One region of the Bradyrhizobium sp. Pa8 genome, then DNA from elsewhere that is predicted to be linked to it. Evidence: riboswitches for the same ligand, from Rfam matches in the RefSeq annotation. Region 1 holds a riboswitch; the other holds the start of a gene.

Region 1 (4,397 bases):
TATTTGGGATTGCCGACGAGCGCGTCGAGCACGTCCTTCTGGTTCATCGCCAGAAGTGCGGCACGGCGGATCTTCGGATTGTCGAAGGGCGGATAGAGGAAGTTCATGCGCCCAAGGGTCTGGTAGCCGAATTTGTTCAGCGTCTCGACCTTGAGGTCGGCATTGCCTTCAAGCACGGGCAGCAGATCCCACGGCGGCACTTCCATGAAGTCGATGTCGCCCGATTGCAGCGCGTTCACTGCGGTCTGCGCATCCGGCATGGTGATCCATTCGACGCGATCGACCTTGACCAACTTGCCTCCGGCAGTCCAGCTCGACGCCTCCTTGCGCGGCACGTAGTCGGTGTTCTTGACGTAGACCGCCTTCACGCCGGGCTGGAATTCGCCCTGCACGAACTTGAACGGGCCCGAGCCGATCTGCTCGGGGATCTGCTTGTCCGGCGGCGTTTCGGCGAGACGCTTCGGCATCATGAAGGCGACGCGCGAGGACGGCTTGCCGATGGATTCGAGCACGAGGCCGTAGGGCTCCTTCAGCTTCAGCGTGATCGTCTTGGGGTCGGTCGCCTCGATGCTCGCAGTAAACTGCATCATCTGCTGGCCCATGCCGTCGACCGCGGCCCATCGCTTCAGCGAAGCAGCGCAGTCTTCCGCCGTCACCGGCGTACCGTCGTGCCACTTCAGGCCGTCGCGCAGCGTGAAGGTGTAGGTGAGCTTGTCGTCGGAGATCTTCCAGTCCGCCATCTGCGGCTGGATCTTGAAGTTCGAGTCCGTCGCGATCAGCGTGTCGTAGACCATGTAGCCATGGTCACGCGTGATGTAGGCGGTGGTGAAAATCGGATCGATGATGCGCAGATCCGAATGCATCACCGCAGTGATGGTTTTGCTGGCGGCGGCAAGTACCGGCGAGGCCATCGCCGTCGAAAGCGCAACGACCGATAGCGCAAGTGTGGAGGCGAACGCGCGACGCCCCCGGCGCATCAAGCTCAACATAAACGTTTCTCCTGACGTGAAACTGTTCAAAGGCAGGTTATTGGTTGAGCATTCGGTTCGTTCTTTAGGCGAACTAACCTCATGCGATGCCTTTGTCTTTTGAGACTTGCAGACAGTGCTGAGCGCGTCAATCCGGTTTCGCTGCAGCCCCAAGCGGCGCGCTCACGGGCTCCACAAAGATCGGTTTGGCTCTACAACGCTTTCCGCCAGTCCTATCCACGCCAATGCAATGCGCGTTCCATCTTTCAAGCCTGAGAGACATTAAGATGAATCCAGCCAATCTTCCCTTCGATTCCGAGGCGATGCTCCAGGGCCTGCGCGCCTGGGTGGAATGCGAGAGCCCGACCTGGGACGCGGGTGCCGTCAACCGCATGCTCGATATCGCAGCGCGGGATATGGCAATCATGGGTGCGACGATCGAACGCATCGGCGGCCGACAGGGCTTCGGCGGCGTGATCCGCGCGCGCTTCCCGCATCCGAAACAGGGCGAGCCGGGCATCCTGATCGCCGGGCACATGGATACCGTCCACCCGGTCGGCACCATCGAGAAGCTGAAATGGCGGCATGAGGGCAACAAGTGCTACGGCCCCGGCATCTACGACATGAAGGGCGGCAACTATCTCTCGCTGGAAGCGATCCGGCAGCTGGCACGCGCTTCCTTCACCACGCCGCTGCCGATCACCGTGCTGTTTACGCCCGACGAGGAAGTCGGCACGCCCTCGACGCGAGACATCATCGAGGCGGAAGCCGCGCGCAACAAATATGTGCTGGTGCCCGAACCGGGCCGCGCCGACAACGGTGTCACCACCGGACGTTACGCCATCGCGCGTTTCAATCTGGAAGCGACGGGCCGACCGAGCCATGCCGGCGCGACATTGTCGGCTGGACGCTCGGCGATCCGCGAGATGGCGCGGCAGATCCTCGCCATCGACGCGATGACGACGGAGGATTGCACCTTCTCGGTCGGCGTCGTGCACGGCGGACAATGGGTCAATTGCGTTGCCACGACCGCCACCGGCGAGGCGCTGTCCATGGCCAAGCGCCAGGCCGATCTCGACCGCGGCGTCGAACGGATGCTGGCGCTGTCGGGCACGACCAATGATGTTACGTTCAAGGTGACGCGCGGCGTCACGCGCCCCGTATGGGAGCCTGACGCCGGCACCATGGCGCTTTACGAGAAGGCGCGCGGCATCGCCAAATCGCTAGGCACTGAGCTGCCGCATGCGAGCTCCGGCGGCGGCTCCGACGGCAACTTTACCGGCGCGATGGGCATCCCGACACTCGACGGCCTCGGCGTGCGCGGCGGCAACGGCCACACGCTGGAAGAATTCATCGAGGTCGACAGCCTGGTCGAGCGCGGCCGCCTGATGGCGGGTTTGCTGGCGACGCTGGAGTAAATTGAATCAACTTCGCACTGCACAATGCGTTGGCAGTCGCGGTTTGAAATTTAGCCTTGTCCAAAAATGAGGCGTATCGTACTGCTCGATAGTCCACGCGACGATGCGGGAGAGATTGCAACGAAGGTTTCGGCTTTCGTTGCGGCGCCGACGGAGCAACCGCCCCGGAAACTCTCAGGCAAAAGGACTGTATCGTCAGGACGATCTGGAGAGAGGCGGCACGATCTTGGGATCGCGACGTCCACCGAAGGGGATAGTCTGGAGCTGACCTCGCCGAGGCCCGCAACGGATCAAGCTCTCAGGTAACCGTGACAGATGGGGCGCCGCCAACGGCCTTTGGCCGGCGGTTAGCCTATCCTTACTCACGGGAGCCCCGAACCTGCCATGACCCATATCGCCATCATCGGCGCCGGCATCACCGGCGTAACGACCGCCTATGCCCTGCTCGAACGCGGATACAAGGTAACGGTGCTCGACAAGCACCGCTACGCCGCGATGGAGACCTCCTTCGCAAATGGCGGACAGCTCTCCGCCAGCAACGCCGAAGTGTGGAACAGCACCGCCACGATCCTGAAAGGCCTGCGCTGGATGTTCCGGCGCGATGCGCCGCTGCTGATGAACCCGCGGCCGAACTGGCACAAATATTCGTGGATGAGCGAGTTCGTCGCCAATATCGGCAACTACCGCGCCAACACGGTTCAGACCACGCGGCTCGCGATCGAGGCCCGCAAGCATCTGTTCGAGATCGCGGAGCGCGAAGGCATCGACTTCGATCTCGAACGCCGCGGCATCCTGCACATCTATCACGACAAGAAGGGTTTTGAATCGGGCCTGCAGGTCAATGCGCTGCTGAAGGAAGGCGGGCTCGATCGCCGCCCGGTGACGCCGGAGGAGATCCGCGCCATCGAGCCGACGCTGCGCAAGGACTATTATGGCGGCTTCTACACGCCGTCGGATGCGACCGGCGATATCCACAAGTTCACGCGCGGACTTGCGGAAGCCTGCAAGCGGCGCGGCGCGACCTTTATCCATGAAGCCAACATCGATTCCATTGCTCAGGCGGGTGGCGGCTTTGTCATCGGCTGGGCTGATCTTTCCGCAACCGATGCAGTCGCGTCCGCGCGCGGCATGCTGAAGGTGGACGGCGTCGTGGTCTGCGCGGGCGTGGCCAGCCGGCACTTCGCCACCCTCCTCGACGAGCGCGTCAACGTCTATCCGGTGAAGGGCTACTCGATCACCGTGCAGCTCGACACCACCGAGAGCCGCAACGCGACGCCCACCGTGAGCCTGCTCGACGAAGCCGCAAAAATCGTCACCAGCCGGCTTGGCGCGGATCGTTTCCGCGTTGCCGGCACCGCCGAATTCAACGACTTCAACCGCGACATCCGCGCCGACCGCGTGCAGCCGCTGGTCGACTGGGTGCGCAGCAACTTCCCCGGCGTCGAAACGTCAAAGGTCGTGCCCTGGGCCGGGCTGCGGCCGATGATGCCGAACATGATGCCGGTGGTGCGCGCAGGACGGATGCCGGGCGTGTTCTTCAACACCGGCCACGGCCATCTCGGCTGGACCTTGTCGGCCGCGACCGCGCAGATGATTGCCGGGACCATCGACGGCTGGCGCGGGCTCAACGCACCGCCGACCGCACCGTCACTCAGGGTTGAGCGCGAGTTCCGCCATGCATCCTGAGTGGCCGATATCGGAGGCTCGGCGCCCTCTTGCGACCGCCCTGCCCTTGGCACACAATTTGCCCCGAAACGTCGGCTTCTCCGGCCGGCTTTCCAGCCCGAGTGACAGGCGTGCATGATAGACAGAACCGATTCCACGGGGGCCTCCCGGCCCCACAAGTTCCGCAGCCGGAGATAGGTGCATGCTAGGTTATCTCATTCGCCGCGTTCTGGCCGCGGTGCCCGTGATGGGCGTCGTCGCGCTGTTCGTCTTCCTGCTGCTGCGGCTGACGCCGGGCGATCCGGCCGCAATTCTCGCCGGCGATAACGCGACGCCGGAACGGCTG
Region 2 (4,397 bases), 160 kb from region 1:
TCGACCTCGAGCTGCAGCGCGGTACCGACCTTCAGCTCACCGCTCTCCACGGTGCCGACGTGAACGAAGAAATCGCCGAGCTTCTTCTGCGTGTCGGTGACGCGGAACTTGATGCCGCCCTCTCCCGTGAGCACACCGGTGTCGCCGACCTGGCCGCCGGACTCCGCATAGAACGGCGTCTGGTTGAGAAGAAGCGCGCCGGTGTCACCGGCCTTGAGGCTGGCGACTTCCTGGCCGTCCTTCACCAGCGCCGACACTACGCCTTCGGCGCTCTCGGTCTCGTAACCCAGAAATTCGGTGGCCCCGAGCTTTTCGCGCAGCGGGAACCAGATTGCTTCGGAAGCCGCTTCGCCAGAACCCTTCCAGGACTCGCGCGCCTTGGCCTTCTGGCGCTCCATCGCGTCGGTGAACGAGGCCTGGTCGACGCCGATGCCGCGCGACTTCAGCGCGTCCTGCGTAAGATCCAGCGGGAAGCCGTAGGTGTCGTACAGCGTGAAGGCGACGTCGCCGTCGAACATGTCGCCCTTCTTCAAGGACGCGCTCTTCTCGTCGAGAATGGCGAGGCCGCGCACCAGCGTCTTGCGGAAGCGGGTCTCTTCCAGCCGCAGCGTTTCCTCGATCAGATTCTCCGCGCGCATCAGGTCGGGATAGGCCTGGCCCATCTCGCGGACCAGCGCCCACACGAGGCGATGCATCAGCGGCTCCTTGGCTCCCAGCAGCTGCGCATGGCGCATCGCGCGGCGCATGATCCGGCGCAGCACATAGCCGCGGCCCTCGTTCGAGGGCAGCACGCCATCAGAGACGAGGAAAGCGGAGGACCGCAGATGGTCGGCGATGACGCGGAACGAGGCGACGGTCTGCTCGTTCGGCCCGCTGCCGAGCGCGGACGCGGTCGCATCGATCAGATGGCGGAACAGGTCGGTCTCGAACACGCTGTCGACGCCCTGCATGATGCAGGCCATGCGCTCCAGCCCCATGCCGGTGTCGATCGAGGGACGCGGCAGATCCACGCGCTCCTCCTTCGTCACCTGCTCGTATTGCATGAACACGAGATTCCAGAATTCGAGGAAGCGGTCGCCGTCCTCTTCCGGCGAGCCCGGAGGTCCGCCCCAGATGTGGTCGCCGCGGTCGATGAAGATCTCCGAGCACGGCCCGCACGGCCCCGTATCGCCCATCGCCCAGAAATTGTCCGAGGTCGGGATGCGAATGATGCGGTCGTCGGAGAAGCCCGCGATCTTCTTCCAGAGGCCGGCCGCCTCGTCGTCGGTGTGGTAGACGGTGACGAGCAGCTTGTCTTTCTTGAGCCCGAACTCCCGCGTGATCAGGGTCCAGGCCAGCTCGATCGCGCGCTCCTTGAAATAGTCGCCGAACGAGAAATTGCCGAGCATCTCGAAGAAGGTGAGATGGCGCGCGGTGTAGCCGACATTGTCGAGGTCGTTGTGCTTGCCGCCGGCGCGCACGCATTTCTGCGACGTGGTGGCGCGCTGATAGGGCCGCTTCTCGACGCCGGTGAAGACGTTCTTGAACTGCACCATGCCGGCATTGGTGAACATCAACGTGGGATCGTTGCGCGGCACCAATGGCGAGGACGACACGATTTCGTGGCCGTTCTCGGCAAAGAAGTTCAGAAAGGTCGACCTGATCTCGTTGACGCCGCTCATGTTCATCCAATCGGGTGTGCTTGGACCCGCGATACGCCATCCAAACCTGGCATTTGGGCTGATATCTGCGGGTCAAAGCGCTTTTAGACAAGGCCAGCTGCGCTGTCCAGAAACTGTGCAAGGAGATCAGTGAGTTGCCGCAGGCGCTCAATCCCGTTGCAATCCCGTTGAAAGCCGCAACGGCCGCGTTGACAGGCTTGGCCGGGCTGTGGTCTGTACCCATCTGTATCGTACGGCCACGTCGGGAGAGACCGGCTTTGGTGCCGGCGCCGAAGGAGCAACCGCCCCGGAAACTCTCAGGCAAAAGGACCGCGTGGCTTTGACGACATCTGGAAAGAGGCGCCGATGGGCTTAAGGCCCGGACTGCGTCCGCCGACGGGATAATACTCTCAGGCACAGCGACAGATGGGGCTTCGACTGGTTGCTACCGGGGAATTGTCCCCGGGGAACCACCGAGGGCCCCCGTAATGCTTGCGCGCGACGACCAAGATTCCCTCAAACATACGCCCCTTCACGGGCTTCATGTCTCCCTCGGCGGCAAGATGGTGCCGTTCGCGGGCTATGACATGCCTGTGCAGTACCCTGCGGGCGTCCTGAAAGAACACCTCCATACCCGCAGCCAGGCCGGCCTGTTCGACGTCTCCCACATGGGCCAGCTCGCGCTTCGGCCGAAGTCGGGCAAGGTCGAGGACGCCGCCCGCGCGCTGGAACGGCTGGTGCCGCAGGATATCGTGGCGATTGCCCCGGGACGGCAGCGCTACGCCCAGTTCACCAATCCGGACGGCGGGATTCTCGACGATCTGATGGTCGCCAATTTCGGCGATCACCTGTTCCTGGTCGTCAACGCCGCCTGCAAGGAAGCGGACGAGGCGCATCTGCGCGCGCATCTCTCGGACGACTGCATCATCGATTCGCTTCAAGACCGCGCCCTGATCGCGCTCCAGGGCCCGAAGGCGGAAGCCACACTGGCGAAATTATGTGCAGAGGCGCCCACCATGAAGTTCATGGATGCCGGCCCGCACAAGGTTGCCGGTCTCGACTGCTCCGTCTCGCGCTCCGGCTATACCGGCGAGGACGGGTTCGAGATTTCGGTCCCCGCGGCCGATGCCGAGCGTCTCGCCAAAACGCTGCTGGACAATCCCGACGTGATGCCGATCGGGCTCGGTGCGCGCGACAGCCTGCGGCTGGAGGCCGGGCTCTGTCTTTACGGGCACGACATCGACACGGCCACCACGCCGGTCGAGGCCGCGCTGGAATGGTCGGTGCAGAAGAGCCGCCGCAGCGGCGGCGCCCGCGCCGGCGGTTTTCCCGGCGCCGAAAAGATCCTGGCTCATTTCGACAACGGCGCGAGCCGCCGCCGCGTCGGCCTGCGCACGGAAGGCCGCGCGCCGGTGCGCGAGGGCGCGCTGCTGTTTGCGGATGACGCGGGCGGCGAGCCGATCGGAAAGGTCACCTCGGGCGGTTTCGGCCCGAGCCTGAACGCGCCGGTTGCGATGGGCTATGTGCCCACCGCATCGAGCGCGCTCGATACAAAACTCTTCGCCGAGGTGCGCGGCCAGCGGCTGCCGCTCACGGTCGCCGCCATGCCTTTCGTGAAAAACACCTACAAACGCTGAGGACTGAGAAAATGACCACGACGCTGTACACCTCCGACCACGAATGGCTGGCCATCGACGGCGACGTCGCCACCGTCGGCATCACCGACTACGCGCAGTCGCAGCTCGGCGACGTCGTGTTCGTCGAACTGCCCAAGGTCGGCCGTGCGCTGAAGAAGGCGGAAGCCGCCGCCGTCGTGGAATCGGTGAAGGCCGCCTCCGACGTCTACGCGCCTGTTACGGGCGAAGTGCTCGAGACCAACGACGCGCTCGCCGCCGAACCGGCGCTGGTGAACTCGGACGCGCAAGGCAAGGCGTGGTTCTTCAAGATCAGGATGGCCGACAAGAGCGAGCTCGGCGGCCTCATGGATGAAGCCGCCTACAAGGCCCACACGGCTTAAGGACAATGGAGCAAGCGATGACCGCGCACCGTAAATCCAGCGGCGAGACCGCCGCCACCTTCGTTCGCCGCCACATCGGCCCGTCGGCGCGCGACGTCACCGCAATGCTGGAGGCCGTCGGCGCCAAGAGCGTCGACGCGCTGATGGCGGAGACGCTGCCGGCCTCGATCCGGCAGGCCACCCCGCTCGATCTCGGCAAGCCCTTGAGCGAGACCGAGGCGATCGCGCACATGGCCGGGCTCGCGCGAGAGAACCAGGTCTTCACCTCGCTGATCGGCCAAGGCTATTCCGGCACGGTTTTGCCCGCGGTGATCCAGCGCAACATTCTGGAGAATCCCGCCTGGTACACGGCCTACACGCCCTACCAGCCCGAGATCAGCCAGGGCCGGCTGGAGGCGCTGCTCAACTTCCAGACCATGATCTGCGATCTCACCGGTCTCGACGTCGCCAACGCCTCGCTGCTGGATGAAGCGACCGCCGCGGCGGAAGCGATGGCGCTGGCGGAGCGGCACTCGCAGGTCGAAGCAAAGGCCTTCTTCGTCGACAAGGACGTGCATCCGCAGACGCTGGCTGTGATGCGCACCCGCGCCGAGCCACTGGGCTGGACCCTGATCGTCGGCGATCCCCTCGCCGATCTCGACAAATCCGACGTGCTCGGCGCGCTGCTGCAATATCCGGGCTCCTCGGGCGCGTTGCGCGATCTCAGGCCCGCGATCGCGACCTTGAAGGCCAAGGGCGCG

What was found. Region 1 has a riboswitch for glycine ahead of ACKWRH_RS28960 (D-amino acid dehydrogenase). Riboswitches for the same ligand answer to the same signal wherever they lie in the genome.
Region 2: linked by a shared signal. The riboswitch ahead of gcvT (glycine cleavage system aminomethyltransferase GcvT) and the one ahead of ACKWRH_RS28960 (D-amino acid dehydrogenase) in region 1 are both predicted to bind glycine.

The regions. Positions count from the first base shown of each region.
Region 1 is NZ_CP176767.1:6,101,630-6,106,026, forward strand. Features, by position in the region: gene ACKWRH_RS28950 (ABC transporter substrate-binding protein) at 1-989, opposite strand, end outside; gene ACKWRH_RS28955 (M20/M25/M40 family metallo-hydrolase) at 1,256-2,386, shown strand; glycine riboswitch at 2,483-2,586, shown strand; glycine riboswitch at 2,590-2,703, shown strand; gene ACKWRH_RS28960 (D-amino acid dehydrogenase) at 2,771-4,072, shown strand; gene ACKWRH_RS28965 (ABC transporter permease) at 4,254-4,397, shown strand, end outside.
Region 2 is NZ_CP176767.1:6,260,735-6,265,131, forward strand. Features, by position in the region: gene alaS (alanine--tRNA ligase) at 1-1,661, opposite strand, end outside; glycine riboswitch at 1,894-1,982, shown strand; gene gcvT (glycine cleavage system aminomethyltransferase GcvT) at 2,129-3,277, shown strand; gene gcvH (glycine cleavage system protein GcvH) at 3,289-3,657, shown strand; gene gcvP (aminomethyl-transferring glycine dehydrogenase) at 3,675-4,397, shown strand, end outside.